DNA from 3 places in the Rhizobium sp. UGM030330-04 genome. Region 3 is predicted to be linked to each of the others. Evidence: riboswitches for the same ligand, from Rfam matches in the RefSeq annotation. Region 3 holds a riboswitch; each other region holds the start of a gene.

What was found. A riboswitch is a leader RNA that binds a small molecule or an ion and turns the genes downstream of it on or off. The one in region 3 is predicted to bind cobalamin.
Region 1: linked by a shared signal. The riboswitch ahead of bluB (5,6-dimethylbenzimidazole synthase) and the one ahead of metE (5-methyltetrahydropteroyltriglutamate--homocysteine S-methyltransferase) in region 3 are both predicted to bind cobalamin.
Region 2: linked by a shared signal. The riboswitch ahead of nrdH (glutaredoxin-like protein NrdH) and the one ahead of metE (5-methyltetrahydropteroyltriglutamate--homocysteine S-methyltransferase) in region 3 are both predicted to bind cobalamin.

Annotation. Positions count from the first base shown of each region.
Region 1 is NZ_QKML01000004.1:281,639-287,563, forward strand. Features, by position in the region: gene N434_RS08430 (NAD+ synthase) at 1-1,301, shown strand, start outside; gene N434_RS08435 (glyoxalase superfamily protein) at 1,582-1,959, opposite strand; gene N434_RS08440 (TolB family protein) at 2,151-2,981, shown strand; cobalamin riboswitch at 3,054-3,235, shown strand; gene bluB (5,6-dimethylbenzimidazole synthase) at 3,333-4,049, shown strand; gene N434_RS08450 (DUF2865 domain-containing protein) at 4,320-5,420, opposite strand; gene N434_RS08455 (NADP-dependent malic enzyme) at 5,557-5,925, opposite strand, start outside.
Region 2 is NZ_QKML01000001.1:580,617-586,541, reverse strand. Features, by position in the region: gene N434_RS02930 (ABC transporter permease) at 1-794, shown strand, start outside; gene N434_RS02925 (ATP-binding cassette domain-containing protein) at 794-1,576, shown strand; gene N434_RS02920 (nucleoside triphosphate hydrolase) at 1,573-2,202, shown strand; cobalamin riboswitch at 2,336-2,559, shown strand; gene nrdH (glutaredoxin-like protein NrdH) at 2,870-3,091, shown strand; gene nrdI (class Ib ribonucleoside-diphosphate reductase assembly flavoprotein NrdI) at 3,104-3,502, shown strand; gene nrdE (class 1b ribonucleoside-diphosphate reductase subunit alpha) at 3,490-5,676, shown strand; gene nrdF (class 1b ribonucleoside-diphosphate reductase subunit beta) at 5,693-5,925, shown strand, end outside.
Region 3 is NZ_QKML01000006.1:61,738-67,662, forward strand. Features, by position in the region: gene xylF (D-xylose ABC transporter substrate-binding protein) at 1-141, shown strand, start outside; gene N434_RS10880 (sugar ABC transporter permease) at 332-1,636, shown strand; gene N434_RS10885 (ATP-binding cassette domain-containing protein) at 1,655-2,437, shown strand; cobalamin riboswitch at 2,499-2,710, shown strand; gene metE (5-methyltetrahydropteroyltriglutamate--homocysteine S-methyltransferase) at 2,811-5,159, shown strand; gene N434_RS10895 (hypothetical protein) at 5,343-5,576, opposite strand; gene N434_RS10900 (helix-turn-helix domain-containing protein) at 5,671-5,925, opposite strand, start outside.

The sequences.
Region 1 (5,925 bases), on a different contig from region 3:
GCGAGTTCGACGAGAAGCGGGTTTTCGCCGAAGGTTCGATTTCCGGCCCCTATAATTTCCGCGGTGTGCGGATCGGCATTCCGATCTGCGAGGAAATCTGGAATGACATGGGCGTGTGCGAGACGCTGGCCGAAAGCGGAGCGGAAATCCTGCTGGTGCCGAACGGTTCGCCCTATTATCGCGGCAAGCTGGATGTGCGCCATCAGGTGGCGCTCAGGCAGGTGATCGAGAGCGGCCTGCCGCTGGTTTTCGCCAACCAGCTGGGCGGGCAGGACGAGTTGGTGTTTGACGGCGCAAGCTTCGCCTTCAATGCCGACAGGACGCTTGCCTTCCAGATGAGCCAGTTCGAGGCCACGCTTGCCGTTACCGACTGGAAGCGCACGGAAGAAGGCTGGCGCTGCGAAAGCGGACCTTTCTCGAAAATTCCCGAAGGCGAGGAGGCGGATTACCGTGCCTGCATGCTGGGCTTTCGCGACTACGTCAACAAGAACGGCTTCAAGAGCGTGGTTCTCGGCCTTTCCGGCGGCATCGATTCGGCGATTTGCGCCGCACTTGCCGTTGACGCGCTGGGCGAGGAGCGGGTGCGCTGCATCATGCTGCCCTATCGTTATACCTCGGAAGAATCGCTGAAAGACGCCGCCGATTGCGCGAAAGCGCTGGGCTGCCGGTACGATATCGTGCCGATCGTCGAGCCGGTGGAGGGTTTCCTTTCGGCGCTTTCCGATCTCTTCGAGGGTACGGAAGAGGGCATTACCGAGGAAAACCTGCAAAGCCGCACGCGCGGCACCATTTTGATGGCCGTCTCGAACAAGTTCGGCTCGATGGTGGTGACGACGGGCAACAAGTCGGAAATGTCGGTGGGTTACGCCACGCTTTATGGCGACATGAATGGTGGTTTCAACCCCATCAAGGACCTCTACAAGATGCAGGTCTATGCCATTTCCAGCTGGCGCAACGCCCATGTGCCGCCGGGCGCGCTCGGCCCTTCCGGCGAGGTCATCCCCGCCAATATCATTTCCAAGGCGCCATCGGCCGAATTGCGACCCAACCAGACCGACCAGGATTCGCTGCCGCCTTATCCGGTGCTGGACGATATTCTGGAATGCCTTGTCGAGAAGGAAATGTCGGTCGAGGAAATTCTGGCGCGAGGCCATGATGTGGCAACCGTGCACCGGGTGGAGCATCTGCTCTATCTCGCCGAATACAAGCGCCGGCAATCGGCTCCGGGTGTGAAGATCACCAAGAAGAACTTTGGGCGTGACCGGCGTTATCCGATCACCAACCGGTTCCGGGATCGGTGATTAAGGCGGTTTCCGGAAGGGGGCCTTTAACGCCGGTCCTGTGTCATCCAGAGTAATTGTCTGTAAGGCGGCGCGGCAAGTTTCTTCTCCCCGCTGGGGAGAAGGTGGCCCGAAGGGTCGGATGAGGGGGCAACGTTGCCGTACCTCACGATCCTTGCCCCCTCATCCCGCTGCCGCGACCTTCTCCCCATCGGGGAGAAGAAACAAGCGGCATGCGCTCGGTCCACGATGGGGGTTCATGAATGGCGCAGAGAAAACCCCGCGCCACTCTTCACTCACCTCAAATAACCTGCCCCACATCGATGCGGTTGCCGTCAGGATCTTCAAACACGAAGGCCCTGAGGCCATAATCCTTGTCCTGCAGGGCCTTGATGATGCGCAGCCCATGGCTTTTGCAAATCTCATGCAGCGTATCGACATCGCTGACCAGCATATGCGCCACGTTGAAGGGCGCTGCCTTGTGGGTGGGCTGCAATGTCAGGTGCAATTCGGCATTGCCCTGTTTGAGGATCATGAAGCCGACGGGGTTGCCGTTTTCGAAGGTTTTTGTGAAGCCCAGCACACCGACATAAAAGTCATGGGCCTTTTCGATATTCTTGACAGGAAGCATTGCGGCGATCCGCCCGAAGCGGATGCCGTGATCGGCGATGGTATTCATCGCGGAACCTCGGATCTGGGAGAAACGGGAAGGGTTACGGGCGGTGCCGGAACGCTGGCGTTTTTTCCGATTTGAATTTGCAGGACGGTGCCTGCGGCCATAGGATCATAATCACCATGGCGGCGAAAGCAAACGGAATGTCTGCGTCTGCCAAGGGTTCGTCCAGACTATCGACAGCCCCGGGAGGCAGCATGCGCAGTTCCATCGAAATCTTCAACATCCGCACCCGGCAGATGCGGGTGGTGTGGCAGACGCCGGAGCTGTTCGAAGCGCCGAACTGGTCGCCGGATGGCAAATATCTGCTGTTGAACAGCGAGGGGTTGCTCTATCGCCTGTCTCCATCCGGTGATGCTTCACCGGAGAAGGTCGATACCGGTTTTGCGACGCAATGCAACAACGACCACGGCATTTCGCCTGATGGTTCGCTTTATGCCATTTCCGACAAGGTGGAATTCGGCAAGAGCGCCATTTATCTTCTGCCATCGGCGGGCGGTGCGCCAAGGCTGATGACGAAAAACCTTCCTTCCTACTGGCATGGCTGGGCGCCGAACGGCAAGAGTTTCGCCTATTGCGGCATTCGCGATCAGGTCTTCGACATCTATTCCATGGATATCGACAGCGGTATCGAGACGCGCCTGACCCATGGCGAGGGCCGCAACGACGGGCCGGATTATTCGCCCGATGGTGCGTGGGTCTATTTCAATTCCAGCCGCACCGGACTGATGCAGATCTGGCGGGTGCGGGTGGATGGCTCCGCTGTGGAGCGCATTACCGACAGTTCCTATGGTGACTGGTTTCCGCACCCGTCTCCCAAAGGTGACAAGGTGGTGTTCGTCTCCTATGACGGCGACGTTTTCGACCATCCGCGTGATCTCGATGTGCGCGTGCGGCTGATGGATATGGATGGCGGTAATGTCGAAACGCTGTTTGCGCTTTTCGGCGGCCAGGGCACGATGAACTCGCCCAACTGGTCGCCGGACGGTGATGAGTTCGCTTATGTGCGTTATTTCCCAGTGGGGTAATGTGATTGCGGTTTCGTCAAGGTCACATTGCCGCACCGCCTTAGCGATACTTGCATTCGCAAGTCTTCTTGATCATAAGTTTCCTCGTCAGGTGCCCGCCCTTGTGGCGGGAGAATCGGGAATCCGGTGAAAGACCGGAACGTGCCCAGCGCTGTGAGGCGGATGCTCTTTTCACAAGCCACTGAAGTCATTCGGGAAGGCGAAGAGGGCGGATGAAGCCGAGTCAGAAGACCGGCCTGACAGGATAGACCGAACCGCGCGGACGGCGGCAGGTTGCTGAAGAGGCGCGTCGTGCATGCGAAAACCGGCATGGTTTCGGCATCCGCGCGCCCGCATTGTTGGGGTTAAACGATGCCGACCGACCCGTCCGCTGGTAATCCATTGCAAGCCAGCCCATTCGATCATGCGCTTTCGCCCGCCCAGCCGTTCTCCGGTGCGGAGCGGGAGGCGATCTACCGCGCCATCGAGACACGCCGCGATGTGCGCGACCAGTTCCTGCCTGATCCGCTGCCGGATGAGCTTGTCGAGCGTCTCCTGAAGGCGGCGCATTCGGCTCCCTCTGTCGGTTTCATGCAGCCGTGGAATTTCACGCTCGTCACCGATGGCGCCGTGCGCCAGGCCGCCTTTGTGGCCTTCAGCCGGGCCAATGAGGAGGCGGCGGCGATGTTTGCGGGCGAGCGGCAGGCGCTTTATCGCAGTCTCAAGCTCGAAGGCATCCGCAAGGCGCCGCTCAGCATCTGCGTCACCTGCGATCCCACACGCGGCGGTAAAGTGGTGCTGGGGCGCACCCACAATCCGCGCACGGATGTCTATTCCACCGTCTGCGCCATCCAGAACCTCTGGCTCGCCGCCCGCGCCGAAGGCGTCGGCGTCGGCTGGGTCAGTATTTTCCACGACAGCGATATTCGCGCCATTCTCGATATTCCCGAGCATATCGAAATTGTCGCCTGGCTGTGCCTTGGCCGGGTCAACGAACTTTATACCGAACCGGAACTGGCGGTGAAGGGCTGGCGCCAGCGTGTGCCGCTGGAGGAACTGGTGTTTCGCAACCGCTGGGGTGGGCGGTAAGAAATGTGATGCGCATAGCGTCGCCTCTCGTTTCACAACGCACGTTTGGGCATGATGGCGGAGGAGAGGAAACGCTGCTTTTTGACGCAGCAGCGGCCGCGCGTTTCTTCTCCCCGGCCGGGGAGAAGGTGGCCCGAAGGGTCGGATGAGGGGGCTAGCTCTCGGTATATCTCTACCCTCGCTCCCTCATTCCGCTGCAGCGGACTTCTCCCCCTCGGGGAGAAGAAACAAGGGGTGGGCGCTCGCCCCGTTGCGCGGGCGGAAGAGATTTCACTGCTGTGGCTGAATGCCTTTCAGAGCCGGGTTCTTCAGGTCGATCCGGCCCGTCTGGTCAGGCAGGAATTTCGGGCCGATGACGCGCACCCTGGTGTCGTTCGGATCATAGTCGCGTTCAGGAACGGGTTGCTCCGGCGGCTTTGCGGCCTGCTGTTCAGCGGGTTTCCGGGGCTTGTCACCTTGCGGTGATGGAATTCTGGTGATGCCGGAATAGGGCTTTTCGGATTCCGGCCGGGCGGCCTCTTCCTGCTTCTGCATGTCCTCGTGATAGGCGGCCATATTGCAGGCGCAGCCCGGCGCCTTTGCCGAGGCGTTCCTGTAGGCAAAGGCGGTTGGCAGGTCCTTGTAGGGTTTGCCGGTTTCGGCGGAGACCATGTCGGCGGTTTCCTGATCCGTCATGGAGTGAAAATAAAGCTCGGTCTGTGTGCCCGGGCACATTTTCTGGCACTGCTCCGCCTGGGCGCGGAAATCGAGCGGCGAAGCGTTGGAGGCGATCGGGAAAAACGAGCCGTCGCAGGTGCGCACGCAGAGTGTGCGAAGCCCGCCCTCGGCGGCGGCGTTGGGGTAGGGCGATAGCCCCGCCTGTCCCGGCTCACCACCGTTCTGCCGGAAGGCATCGGGATAACGCGTCACATCGGGCGCAGGCGACACTTGCGGGTTGATATCCTCTGCGGGGCTGCAGCCATTGGCATCGAGGGCCGCGAGAATGCGCTGGCGCCTGATGTCGCCGTCGTCACTGCGCGCGGCCGCCATGGCATCGTCGCGGTCGCGGATGATGGCGTCGCGTTCGGCTTCGGCATCCGCCAGCGCATCGCCGATCTCGGTGCAGAGGCCGGCATTGGGGTTGCCGTAGACAACGACGCTGCCGGATGAGCAGCCATAGCCGCGCAGGTCGTTCCTGATCTTGCGGATGACGATGTTCTGGCGGGCGAGCGCATTGGCGTAACGCCGAACCTCGGCCGTATTGCCGATGACACGTGGCGGTTCGCGCAATTGCGCATAAAGCGTATCGCAGACCTGATCCGCGAAAGCGGCGGCCGGGGCGAGGAAAACAAGGGGAAGCAGGAGGCCGATGATGCGGCTGCGCCGGGTCAATTGTGCGATCCGTTCGATGTCCCCGGCCGGTGGCAGGGGTGTTATACTTCACGAAATCCGTATTTCAGGAAGATAACATAAGCTGTTGCCGCAAGGCGGCAACAGCCTGTTCAAAATTGCGTTAATGCGGCCTCTATCACACCGAAGGATGCGAGGCCTGCACTACGGCAAACGCTGCCATGTTGACGACGCCGCGCGAGGTGACGCTGGGCGACAGGATGTGGGCGGGCAGGGCCGTGCCGAGCAGGATTGGGCCGACATGCAGGCCCTCCGTCAGCGTGCGGGTGACGCCGAGCGTGATGTTGGCGGCATCGAGGTTCGGGAAGACCAGCAGGTTCGCCTCGCCGGTCAGCACGCTGTTGGGCATGGCGCGCTTGCGCAGCGCTTCGGACAGTGCGGAGCCGCCCTGCATTTCGCCGTCCACTTCCAGTTCCGGTGCGGCTTCCTGCACGATCTTCAGGGCGCGGCGCATCTTGCGGGCGCTTTCGGAATCGCGCGAGCCGAA
Region 2 (5,925 bases), on a different contig from region 3:
TCCTGACGGCGGGCATCGATCTTTCGGTCGGCGCGATCATGGTTCTGTCTTCCGTCGTCATGGGGCAGTTTACCTTCCGCTATGGCTTGCCGGCGGAGCTTTCCATTCTCTGCGGTCTCGCCGTTGGCGCATTCTGCGGTTTCATCAATGGCGTACTGGTCTCGCGCATGCGCCTGCCGCCCTTCATCGTCACGCTCGGCATGTGGCAGATCGTGCTGGCGACCAACTTCCTTTATTCCGCGAATGAGACGATCCGCGCCCAGGATATCGCCCAGCAGGCGCCGATCCTGCAATTCTTCGGCGCCAATATCCGTTTCGGCAATGCGGTCTTCACCTATGGCGTCATCGCCATGGTCCTGCTCGTCGCCCTGCTCTGGTATGTGCTGAACCGCACCGCCTGGGGTCGCCATCTTTATGCTGTCGGTGACGATCCGGATGCCGCCGAACTTGCCGGTGTCAACGTCAAGCGCATGCTGACGACCGTTTACACCCTGTCCGGTCTCATCTGCGCCTTTGCCGGTTGGGCCCTCATCGGCCGCATCGGCTCGGTTTCACCGACCGCCGGCCAATTTGCCAATATCGAATCCATCACTGCGGTGGTTATTGGCGGCCTGTCGCTGTTCGGCGGGCGCGGCTCCATCATGGGCATGATCTTCGGCGCCCTGATCGTCGGTGTCTTTTCGCTCGGCCTCAGGCTCATCGGAACCGACCCGCAATGGACCTATCTGTTGATCGGCGTCCTTATCATCATGGCTGTCGCAATCGACCAGTGGATCAGAAAGGTAGCAGGCTGATGGCAAAAGAACCCATTCTCACAGCACGCAATCTCGTCAAACGTTATGGCCGCGTGACCGCCCTCGACCATGCCGATTTCGATCTCTATCCGGGTGAAATCCTGGCCGTGATCGGCGACAATGGCGCCGGCAAATCCTCGCTTATCAAGGCGATTTCCGGCGCGGTGACGCCCGATGAGGGAGAGATCAGGCTGGAAGGCCAGCCCGTCCAGTTCCGCTCGCCGATCGAGGCGCGCAAGGCGGGCATCGAGACGGTGTATCAGAACCTCGCGCTGTCGCCGGCGCTTTCCATAGCCGACAATATGTTCCTCGGCCGGGAAATCCGTAAACCCGGCATTCAGGGTAGCCTGTTCCGGGCGCTGGATCGCCCGGCCATGGAAAAATTCGCCCGCGAAAAACTGTCGGAACTCGGCCTAATGACGATCCAGAACATCAATCAGGCGGTGGAAACCCTCTCCGGCGGCCAGCGTCAGGGTGTGGCCGTGGCGCGCGCGGCGGCTTTCGGCTCCAAGGTCGTCATCCTCGACGAGCCGACGGCGGCGCTGGGCGTCAAGGAAAGCCGCCGTGTTCTGGAGCTTATTCTGGATGTGCGCTCCCGCGGCCTGCCGATCGTTCTCATCTCGCATAACATGCCGCATGTCTTCGAGGTCGCGGATCGCATCCATATCCATCGGCTCGGCAAGCGCCTGTGCGTCATCAATCCGAAGGACTACTCCATGTCCGACGCCGTCGCCTTCATGACCGGCGCCAAGGAAGCGCCGAAGGAAACGCTTGCCGCATGACGCTGAAGCTTGAGACGATCGCCGAAGACGTTCTTCGGCGGGCAGAGGGCAAATCTCGTTTTATCATTGCCATTGCCGGTCCCCCTGGGGCCGGCAAATCCACGCTGGCGGACGCGCTTTATGGTGCTTTGCTGGCGCGGGGCGAAACCGCCGCCGTGCTGCCCATGGATGGCTTCCATATGGACAATGGCATCCTTGAAGAGCGCGGGCTGCTGCCGCGCAAGGGCGCGCCCGAAACGTTCGATGTGCGTGGCTTCCTCGATATCGTCTCTGCCGTCCGCAAGGGCGGGCAGGAAGTGCTTGTCCCGGTTTTCGACCGTTCCCGCGAGATCGCCATAGCGTCTGCCCGGGCGATTGCGCCGGAAACACGCTTTATCCTTGCTGAAGGCAATTATCTGCTGCTGAACGAGGCGCCGTGGACGGCACTTTCCGAGAGCTTCGACCTTACCATTTTCGTTGGGCCATCCGTCGCCGTGCTTGAGGAGAGGCTGCGCAACAGATGGCAGGGCTATGGTCTCGATGCGGATGCGATCCATGCCAAACTTTTTGAAAACGATCTTCCCAACGGAAAAAGGGTGATCGAGAACGCCCGTTCTGCCGATATTCGCATCGATATCTGGGAATAGGTTAACGCTTTCCCGTCACTGAGCGGCAAGGCGCATTTGCCGTTAAGCCTTTATTGACCATGTGTTGAATCTTTTTGATCCACAGGGTGGGGCTTTTGTGTGTCTATTCGTTGACGCGAAAATTTCCTCATATACTATATGTGGTGTTCGAGGTTCTTCCGATTCGCAAGGATTGGAAGCTAAGACGGGAATTCGGTGCGCAACGCCATCGTGGCGGAGCAAGGCCGAAACTGCCCCCGCAACTGTAAGCGGTGAGCATCGTTCCGATTTGGGTCACTGGGGCTAAAAGCTCCGGGAAGGCCGGAATAGATGTTGTGACCCGCAAGTCAGGAGACCTGCCTTGAGCGCAAACGTCCACGGGCGGGGTGTCCGGAGGAAGGTGTATGACGCAAATGATTTGCGTTCTCCCTTTTCTGCCCCCTCCAGAACAAGCTTCGGGGTGAAGTCATGCCAGTGCATTTCTTTAAGTTGCTGCGCTCGTCGGCGTAGAGAGTGATTTTCTGCGACTTGCAGCATTTTCAGGGAAACCGGCGCCGGTTCCATCCCGAAATGCGAGGAGTTGCCTGGGCCGCGCGCCTCACCTGAATGACAGATCCACCGCCACCCGATTGCGATTGCAATCGGCAATGTTGAGCCGTGTCCGAAACCGGCTTCGAGAGAGGAAATTATGACCGTCACCGTTTACAGCAAGCCTGCCTGCGTCCAATGCACCGCCACCTATCGCGCGCTCGACCGCATCGGCGTCCCTTATGAGATCGTCGATATTTCCGAAGATGCGGATGCGCTCGATCATGTGCGGGGTCTCGGTTACATGCAGGTTCCCGTCGTTGTCGCCGGCGAACGGCATTGGGCGGGTTTCCGGCCTGATATGATCGGCTCGATCAGCTGAGGCGTCGGTGTGATGGGGCTGATCGTCTATTATTCCAGCCGCTCTGAAAACACCCATCGCTTTCTTCTGAAACTGGGGCGGCGATTGTTTCGCCTGCCGCTCGGCGCTGAAGAAGATGTGCCCCATGTATCGGAGCCCTATGTGCTCGTCACCCCCACCTATGGGGGCGGCGGCCCGAAAGGGGCCGTGCCCAAGCCGGTCATCCGGTTTTTGAACGAGCCCTCCAACCGAAATCTCATTCGCGGCGTCATCGCGGCTGGAAACACGAATTTTGGCGCAGCTTTCGCATCCGCCGGAGACATCGTCTCGCGTAAATGCGCGGTGCCGTTTCTCTATCGCTTCGAGCTTCTCGGCACGGAGGAAGATGTCGTCAACGTCAAACATGGATTGGAACGATTTTGGACACGCTGACCTCAGGCGCGCTGCGCAAGGACGCCAAACAGCCGGTAGCCGCAAGCCAGAAACCTGTTGATACGGGGCTGGACTACCACGCGCTGAACGCGATGCTGAACCTTTATGACGAGAACGGAAAGATCCAGCTCGACAAGGATCGCCTTGCCGCCCGGCAATATTTCCTCCAGCACGTCAACCAGAACACGGTGTTTTTCCATAACCTCAGGGAAAAGCTCGATTATCTGGTGACGGAAGGATATTACGAGCAGGAGGTTCTGGATCAGTATTCCTTCAATTTCGTCCGCGATCTCTATGACGAAGCCTATGCCCGGAAGTTCCGCTTTCCGACATTTCTCGGGGCGTTCAAATATTACACCTCCTACACGCTGAAGACCTTCGACGGAAAACGTTATCTCGAGCGTTATGAGGATCGCGTCTGCATGGTGGCGCTGGCTCTGGCGCGCGGTGACGAGCAGCTTGCCCGTGATCTGATGGACGAGATCATTTCCGGCCGCTTCCAGCCGGCAACGCCGACCTTTCTCAACGCCGGCAAGAAGAGCCGCGGTGAGCTGGTCTCGTGTTTTCTGCTGCGCGTGGAAGACAATATGGAGAGCATCGGCCGCTCCATCAATTCCGCCCTGCAGCTTTCCAAGCGCGGTGGCGGCGTGGCGCTGTCCTTGACCAATATTCGCGAGGCCGGAGCGCCGATCAAACAGATCGAAAACCAGTCTTCCGGCGTCATCCCCGTGATGAAGCTTCTGGAAGACAGCTTTTCCTACGCCAACCAGCTTGGCGCACGCCAGGGCGCGGGTGCTGTCTATCTGCACGCCCATCACCCGGATATCATGCGCTTCCTCGATACGAAGCGCGAAAATGCGGATGAAAAAATCCGTATCAAGACCCTGTCGCTCGGTGTTGTGATCCCCGATATTACCTTTGAACTCGCCCGCAATAACGAGGATATGTACCTGTTCTCGCCTTATGATGTGGAGCGGGTTTATGGCGTGCCGTTGACAGAGATTTCGGTCAGCGAAAAATATCATGAGATGGTCGCCGACAGCCGCATCCGCAAGAAGAAGATCAAGGCGCGCGAATTCTTCCAGATCATCGCTGAAATCCAGTTCGAGAGCGGTTACCCCTACATCATGTTCGAGGATACGGTGAACCGCGCCAATCCGGTCGCCGGCCGTATCAGCATGAGCAATCTCTGCTCGGAAATCCTGCAGGTCAGCGAGGCGAGCGAGTTCAATGCCGATCTCTCCTACAGCCACATGGGCAAGGATATTTCGTGTAATCTCGGTTCGCTCAATATTGCCGCCGCAATGGATTCCGCCGATTTCGGCAAGACGATCGCAACGTCCATCCGGGCGCTGACGGCGGTGTCGGATATGAGCCATATCTCCTCCGTGCCCTCGGTGGAAAAGGGTAATGACGCCAGCCACGCCATCGGGCTTGGCCAGATGAACCTGCACGGTTATCTGGCGCGCGAACGCATTTTCTATGGCTCCGAAGAGGGCATCGATTTCACCAATATCTATTTCTACACGGTGACCTATCACGCCATCCGTGCGAGCAACCGGCTGGCGGTGGAAAGAGGTCAGAGCTTCAAGGGCTTTGAAAATTCCAAATATGCTTCCGGCGAATATTTCGACAAATATACCGACCGGGAATGGCTGCCGGAGACCGAGAAGGTGAGGGTGCTGTTCGAAAAGGCCGGCATTGCCATTCCGACGCAGGAAGACTGGAAGGCCTTGAAGCAGGAGGTCATGGCGTCCGGCCTCTATAACCAGAACCTTCAGGCCGTGCCACCCACCGGCTCGATCTCCTATATCAACCACTCCACCTCTTCCATTCATCCGATCGTCTCGAAGATCGAAATCCGCAAAGAGGGCAAGATCGGCCGAGTTTATTACCCGGCTTCTTATCTCTCGAACGACAATCTCGAATATTACCAGGATGCCTATGAAATCGGCCCTGAAAAGATCATCGATACCTATGCTGCGGCCACCCAGCATGTCGATCAGGGCCTGTCGCTGACGCTGTTCTTCCGCGATACCGCCACGACGCGCGATATCAACCGGGCGCAGATCTACGCCTGGAAGAAGGGCATCAAGACCATCTATTACATCCGTTTGCGCCAGATGGCGCTGGAAGGCACGCAGGTTCAGGGCTGCGTTTCCTGCACGCTCTGAATTGAGGGACAAGAGAATGAATATCGTCGTAAAACCCGTGTCCCGCATCCGTGCGGTCAACTGGAACCGCATCGAGGACGACAAGGATCTCGAAGTGTGGAACCGCCTGACCTCGAATTTCTGGTTGCCGGAAAAGGTGCCGCTCTCCAATGACATCCCCTCCTGGGGAACGCTGAAGCCGGAAGAGCAGAAGCTGACGATCCGCGTCTTCACCGGGCTGACATTGCTCGACACTATTCAGAACGGCGT
Region 3 (5,925 bases):
AAAGTGGCGATGCAATCGGTCTTCCTCAAGCCGATCGCCATCACCAGGGACAATCTGAACGTCGTCATCGACGCCGGCTGGATCAAGAAGGAAACGGCCTGCCAGGGTGTGAAGGCCGGAACCGTCAAAGCCTGCGATTGATCGAATAGGCCGCGGTTCGGGCGCTGCGCCATGGTTCATGGCGCGGCGCCTTTTAGAGCATTTCCAGGAAAAGTAGGCCCCGGTTTTCCGTCCGGAAATGTGCCAGAACAAAGCGTTGGAGCGTTTTCGCGATTCAGGGAAAAGCGAAAGCGCTCCAAGATGTGAGGAGCACCGGCAGTACATGGCCGATATGACCCAATCCAATTCCACAGCGTCGCAAAAGACGGAAAAGACAGGCTCGATAACGCGCTTCATCAGCGCAACCGAGCTGGATACCAGACTGCTCGGCATGGTCGGCGCGCTTCTTCTGATCTGGATCGGATTTCATATCCTGTCCGGCGGCCTGTTCCTGACGCCGCGAAACCTCTGGAACCTCTCGGTGCAGACCGCCTCCGTCGCTGTCATGGCAACCGGCATGGTGCTTGTTATCGTTACCCGCAATATCGATCTGTCGGTTGGGTCGATCCTCGGTTTTTCCGGCATGATCATGGGTGTCATGCAGGCGGAAATCCTGCCGCAGATACTCGGTTTCGAACATTGGGCCACATGGATCGTCACGCTTCTCACCGGCATTCTCGTTGGCGGCGCGATCGGCATGTTGCAGGGCTCCATCGTCGCCTTCCTCAACGTGCCGTCCTTCATCGTCACGCTTGGTGGCCTGCTGGTCTGGCGCGGCGGCACGTGGTTCATCACCAGCGGCCGCACCGTGGCGCCGATGGATTCCACCTTCCGCCTGATGGGCGGCGGCACCAGCGGTTCGATCGGTGCGACATGGAGCTGGATCGCGGCCGTCGTCGCCTGCATCGCCATTGTGGCGGCCATCCTCAATTCCCGCCACCAGCGCCGCCGCTTCGGCTTTCCATTGCGGCCCGTCTGGGCGGAATATTTTCTGGTGGCGCTCGGCTGCCTCGTCGTCATCGGCTTCGTAACCGTGGTCAACAGCTACCCATGGCCGGTCAACATCGCCCGCAACTATGCCGATGCCAATGGTATCGCCTGGCCTGAAGGCGGTCTGTTCATTTCGCACGGCATCGCCATTCCGGTGCTGATGGCGCTTGCCGTCGGTGCGGTCATGACCTTTATCGCCACACGGCTGCGTTTCGGGCGTTATGTCTTCGCCATCGGCGGCAATCCGGAAGCAGCCGAACTCGCCGGCATCAAGACCCGCTGGGTGACGGTAAAGATCTTCACGCTGATGGGCGTTCTGTGCGCCATCGCCGCAGCCATCTCCACCGCCCGCCTCAACGCGGCCACCAATGCCCAGGGCGAACTGGACGAGCTTTATACCATCGCGGCGGCCGTCATCGGCGGCACCTCGCTTGCCGGCGGTGTCGGCACCATAGCGGGCGCGATGCTCGGCGCGCTCGTCATGCAATCGCTGCAATCCGGCATGGTGCTGGTGGGCATCGATACGCCCTTCCAGCGCATCGTCGTCGGTGTGGTCCTGGTCGTCGCCGTCTGGCTCGACACCATCTACCGCGCCCGCGCCAAGTAAGAACCGAGGAGAACTCCTATGACCGACCAAGTCACGCCCCTCGTGGAAATGCGCAATATTTCCATTTCCTTCGGCGGCATCCATGCGGTGGAAAACGCCTCTGTCGATCTTTTCCCCGGTGAGGTGGTCGCCCTTCTCGGCCACAACGGCGCGGGTAAATCGACCCTTATCAAGATTCTTTCCGGCGCTTACCGGCGCGATGGCGGCGATATCCTCATCAATGGCGAGGATGCCGATATCCGCAATCCCCGCGACGCCAAGAAATACGGTATCGAGACCATCTACCAGACGCTTGCCGTGGCCGATAATGTCGATGCGGCCGCCAATCTTTATCTCGGCCGCGAGCTGAAGACGAAATGGGGCACGCTTGACGATGTCGCCATGGAGGCTTCCGCCCGCGAGGTGATGGGGCGTCTCAACCCGAATTTCCGGCGGTTCAAGGAACCGGTGAAGGCACTGTCCGGCGGCCAGCGGCAATCCGTCGCCATTGCCCGCGCCATTCTGTTCGATGCCCGCATCCTCATCATGGACGAGCCGACCGCCGCACTCGGGCCGCAGGAAACGGCGCAGGTGGGCGATCTGGTCAAGGAGCTGAAGCGGCAGGGCATCGGCATCTTCCTCATCAGCCACGATATTCACGACGTTTTCGATCTGGCCGACAGGGTCTTCGTGATGAAGAACGGCAAGGTGGTGGGCCATGCCCGCACGCAGGATGTCACCAAGGACGAGGTGCTTGGCATGATCATTCTGGGCAAGGTGCCGGCGGGTGCTGTGCCAGGCCCCGGTGCGGTCGTATCCTGAATTCAGAGAAATAAAGATATAAAGATTTCTTTATGTCTATTGACATTGTGGCGCCCGTGGTGAGAAATGCGGGTGTCATGGTTCTCCGGGCTTGTTTGTTCGATCCCGGAGCTAAGAGGGAATACGGTGCGCCGACGATCGGCAAGACCGGAGCTGCCCCCGCAACTGTAAGCGGCGAGCCTTTGTCCAACATGTCACTGGGATAAACCCCGGGAAGACGGGCAAAGGCGACGACCCGTAAGCCAGGAGACCTGCCAGGACAAAATAACGTCCACGGGCGGGGTGTCCCGGTGGTTGCTGCAATGGTCCGGCACAGGCCGGGCCTGCACGCGTCCGCTTTACCCATGCCCCCACAACCAAATGGGGTATGACAATGCCAGACAAGACCATTCCAGTCGCATCGCTCGGTTTTCCGAGGATCGGACGCCATCGCGAACTGAAGTTCGCGCTTGAAGGCTTCTGGTCCGGCAAGATTTCCGAGACGGAACTGCTCGAAACCGCTGCCCGGCTGCGCGCCGAAAACTGGGCGCTTCAGCAGCAAAAGGGGATTACCCATATCCCCTCCAATGATTTCTCCCTCTACGACCATGTTCTTGATACGGCCGTGATGGTGGGTGCCATTCCCTCGGTTTACGAATGGACGGGTGGAGATGTCTCCCTGTCGACCTATTTCGCCATGGCGCGCGGCAGCCAGAGCGAGGCCCATGCGGATTGCGGCCATGCTCACGGGCAAAATACCCGTCACGGTCGGGGCGTTCCGGCGCTGGAAATGACCAAGTGGTTCGATACGAATTATCATTACATGGTGCCGGAGGTTTCCGGGGATCAGCATTTCGTGCTCACCTCGCAAAAGCCCGTCGAGCATTTCCTTGAGGCGAAGGCGCTTGGTATTCACACTCGTCCCGTTATCCTCGGACCGGTCACCTTCCTGAAGCTCGCCAAGGCGCGGGAGGCCGCGTTCAAGCCGCTCGATCTGCTGGCGAAGCTGCTGCCGGTTTATGCAGAATTGCTGCGCCGCCTGCAGGCCGCCGGTGCCGACTGGGTGCAGATTGACGAACCGGTTGCGGTGCTGGATCTTTCCGAAGGTGAGCGCCATGCGCTTGCCGTCGCCTATCAGGCCCTGTCGAAAGCCGCGCCGGACCTGAAAATCCTGCTCGCCACCTATTTCGGTGGGCTCGAGGACAATCTCGAAGCTGTCACGGTGCTGCCGGTTGCGGGCCTTCATGTGGATCTGGTGCGAGCACCCGGCGCATTCGAGGCGGTGTTGAAGGCGTTGCCCGCCGGCCGGGTCCTCTCCCTCGGCGTTATTGATGGTCGCAACATCTGGCGTGCCGATCTTGCCGCAATCGTCACGCGGCTGGAGGTGGCCATTGCCGCGCGGGGTCTGGAAGCGTTTCAAATCGCGCCTTCCTGCTCGCTGCTGCATGTTCCGGTCGATCTCGAACTGGAAACCGGCCTCGACGCCGATCTGAAAAGCTGGCTTTCCTTCGCCACCCAGAAGCTCGATGAGCTTGCCACACTTGGCAAGGCTCTAGGTGAGGGCAAGGCCACTGTTGCGGCGGAACTGGAGGCTGCCTCGAAAGCGGTTGCCGCACGCGCATCCTCACCAAAGGTGACGGATGCCACCGTGCAAAAGCGTATCGCAACGATTGGCGAGGCCGACAGGAAACGGGTGAGCCCATTTGCCGAGCGCCAGAAGGTGCAGTCACAGGCCATTGCGCTGCCGCTTTTCCCGACGACGACCATCGGTTCCTTCCCGCAGACGCCAGAGGTGCGCAAGGCCCGCTCCGCACATTCGAAGGGGGCGCTGACCGATGCGCAATACGAAGGTTTCCTGCAGAAGGAAACCGAAGCGACCATTCGCTGGCAGGAGGAAATCGGCCTTGATGTTCTCGTCCACGGTGAGTTTGAACGCAACGACATGGTGCAATATTTCGGTGAACAGCTTTCCGGCTTCGCCTTCACCCGGCATGCATGGGTGCAGAGTTACGGCTCGCGTTACGTCCGCCCGCCGATCATCTTTGGTGATGTGGCGCGGCCGAAACCCATGACGGTTCGCTGGTGGGAATATTCGCAGTCACTCACTGATAAGCCCGTCAAGGGCATGTTGACCGGCCCGGTGACGATCCTCAACTGGTCGTTCGTCCGCGATGATATCGCAAGAAGCCTGACGTGCCGCCAGATCGCGCTCGCCATTCGCGATGAGGTCAATGATCTCGAGGCTGCCGGTGCGCAGATGATCCAGATCGACGAGGCAGCTCTTCGTGAAGGTTTACCGCTGCGCCACCGGGACTGGCAGGATTATCTTGGCTGGGCCGTGGAGTGCTTCCGCATTTGCTCGAGCGGCGTGGACGACCGGACGCAGGTGCACACCCATATGTGCTATTCCGAATTCAACCAGATCATCGACGCGATCGCGGCGATGGACGCCGACGTGATCTCCATCGAGACGTCACGCTCGAAGATGGAACTGCTGGATGCCTTCCGGACCTACAAATATCCGAACCAGATCGGCCCCGGCGTTTACGACATCCATTCGCCACGCGTGCCGGCCGTGGGCGAGATGGTCGATCTTCTGGTGCTGGCGCGGCAACGGCTTGACGACCGGCAACTCTGGATCAATCCCGATTGCGGCCTGAAAACCCGTAAATGGGAGGAGGTCAGGCCGGCGCTCGTCAACATGGTTGCGGCCGCCGTGGAACTTCGGCGAACGGTATCCTGATAATGGACGAGGCCCGGCGAAAGACCGGGCCTCGATCATCATTTGCGATGAAATCCCTTGGGAGGGGCTATGCGAATATCCGCAGACGCAGGATGCGCCGATTAACCTTGGATGGCCCCGGCTGGAGGACCGTGCGGGTACACCCTGTCTCGCGCATCGATGCGGCTGTGGACATGAAATTGCTCAATGCAGATCGGCCTGGGCGAAAGCACCGGCATTCAACTCTACGGCTGCGGGCGGCAGGCCGTGCTGATTGATATCCTGGGCCAGCGACAACAGCGCCATTTCCAGGAAATAGGTCGACATGCCCAGTTCCATGGATTTCGAGCGCTGGCAAAGATAGGAAACCATCCTTCCAAGCGCCAGAATCTCGTCTGCATTGTCCTGTTCAAGTATTACTGTGGTAGACGCCACCATGCTTCCCTCTCGACAATCGACAGTATGAAAACGCGCTGATGCCGCGTTATTCATTTTCGACCATATCGAGCGTCACGCGAGCGTCACACCTGCGTTACTCGTCGTTTTTCTTTTCCGGCGCGGATGTGTTTTCCGCCGTTTCGGTTGCGGCGAGCGACGTCACGAGGGCGACGATGCTGCGGCGAACGCTTGCGCTCTTGATTCGCGAAAAGGCCTGATTGAGCGAAAATCCTTCATTCGAAGCGACAAAGGACTGCATGGCGTTTATCGAGCCGATGGCCGGATTGTCGTTTCCGACATCGGGCGTGGCATTGGCGAAAAGCGAGCTGACGTCGACACCGAGAACCGA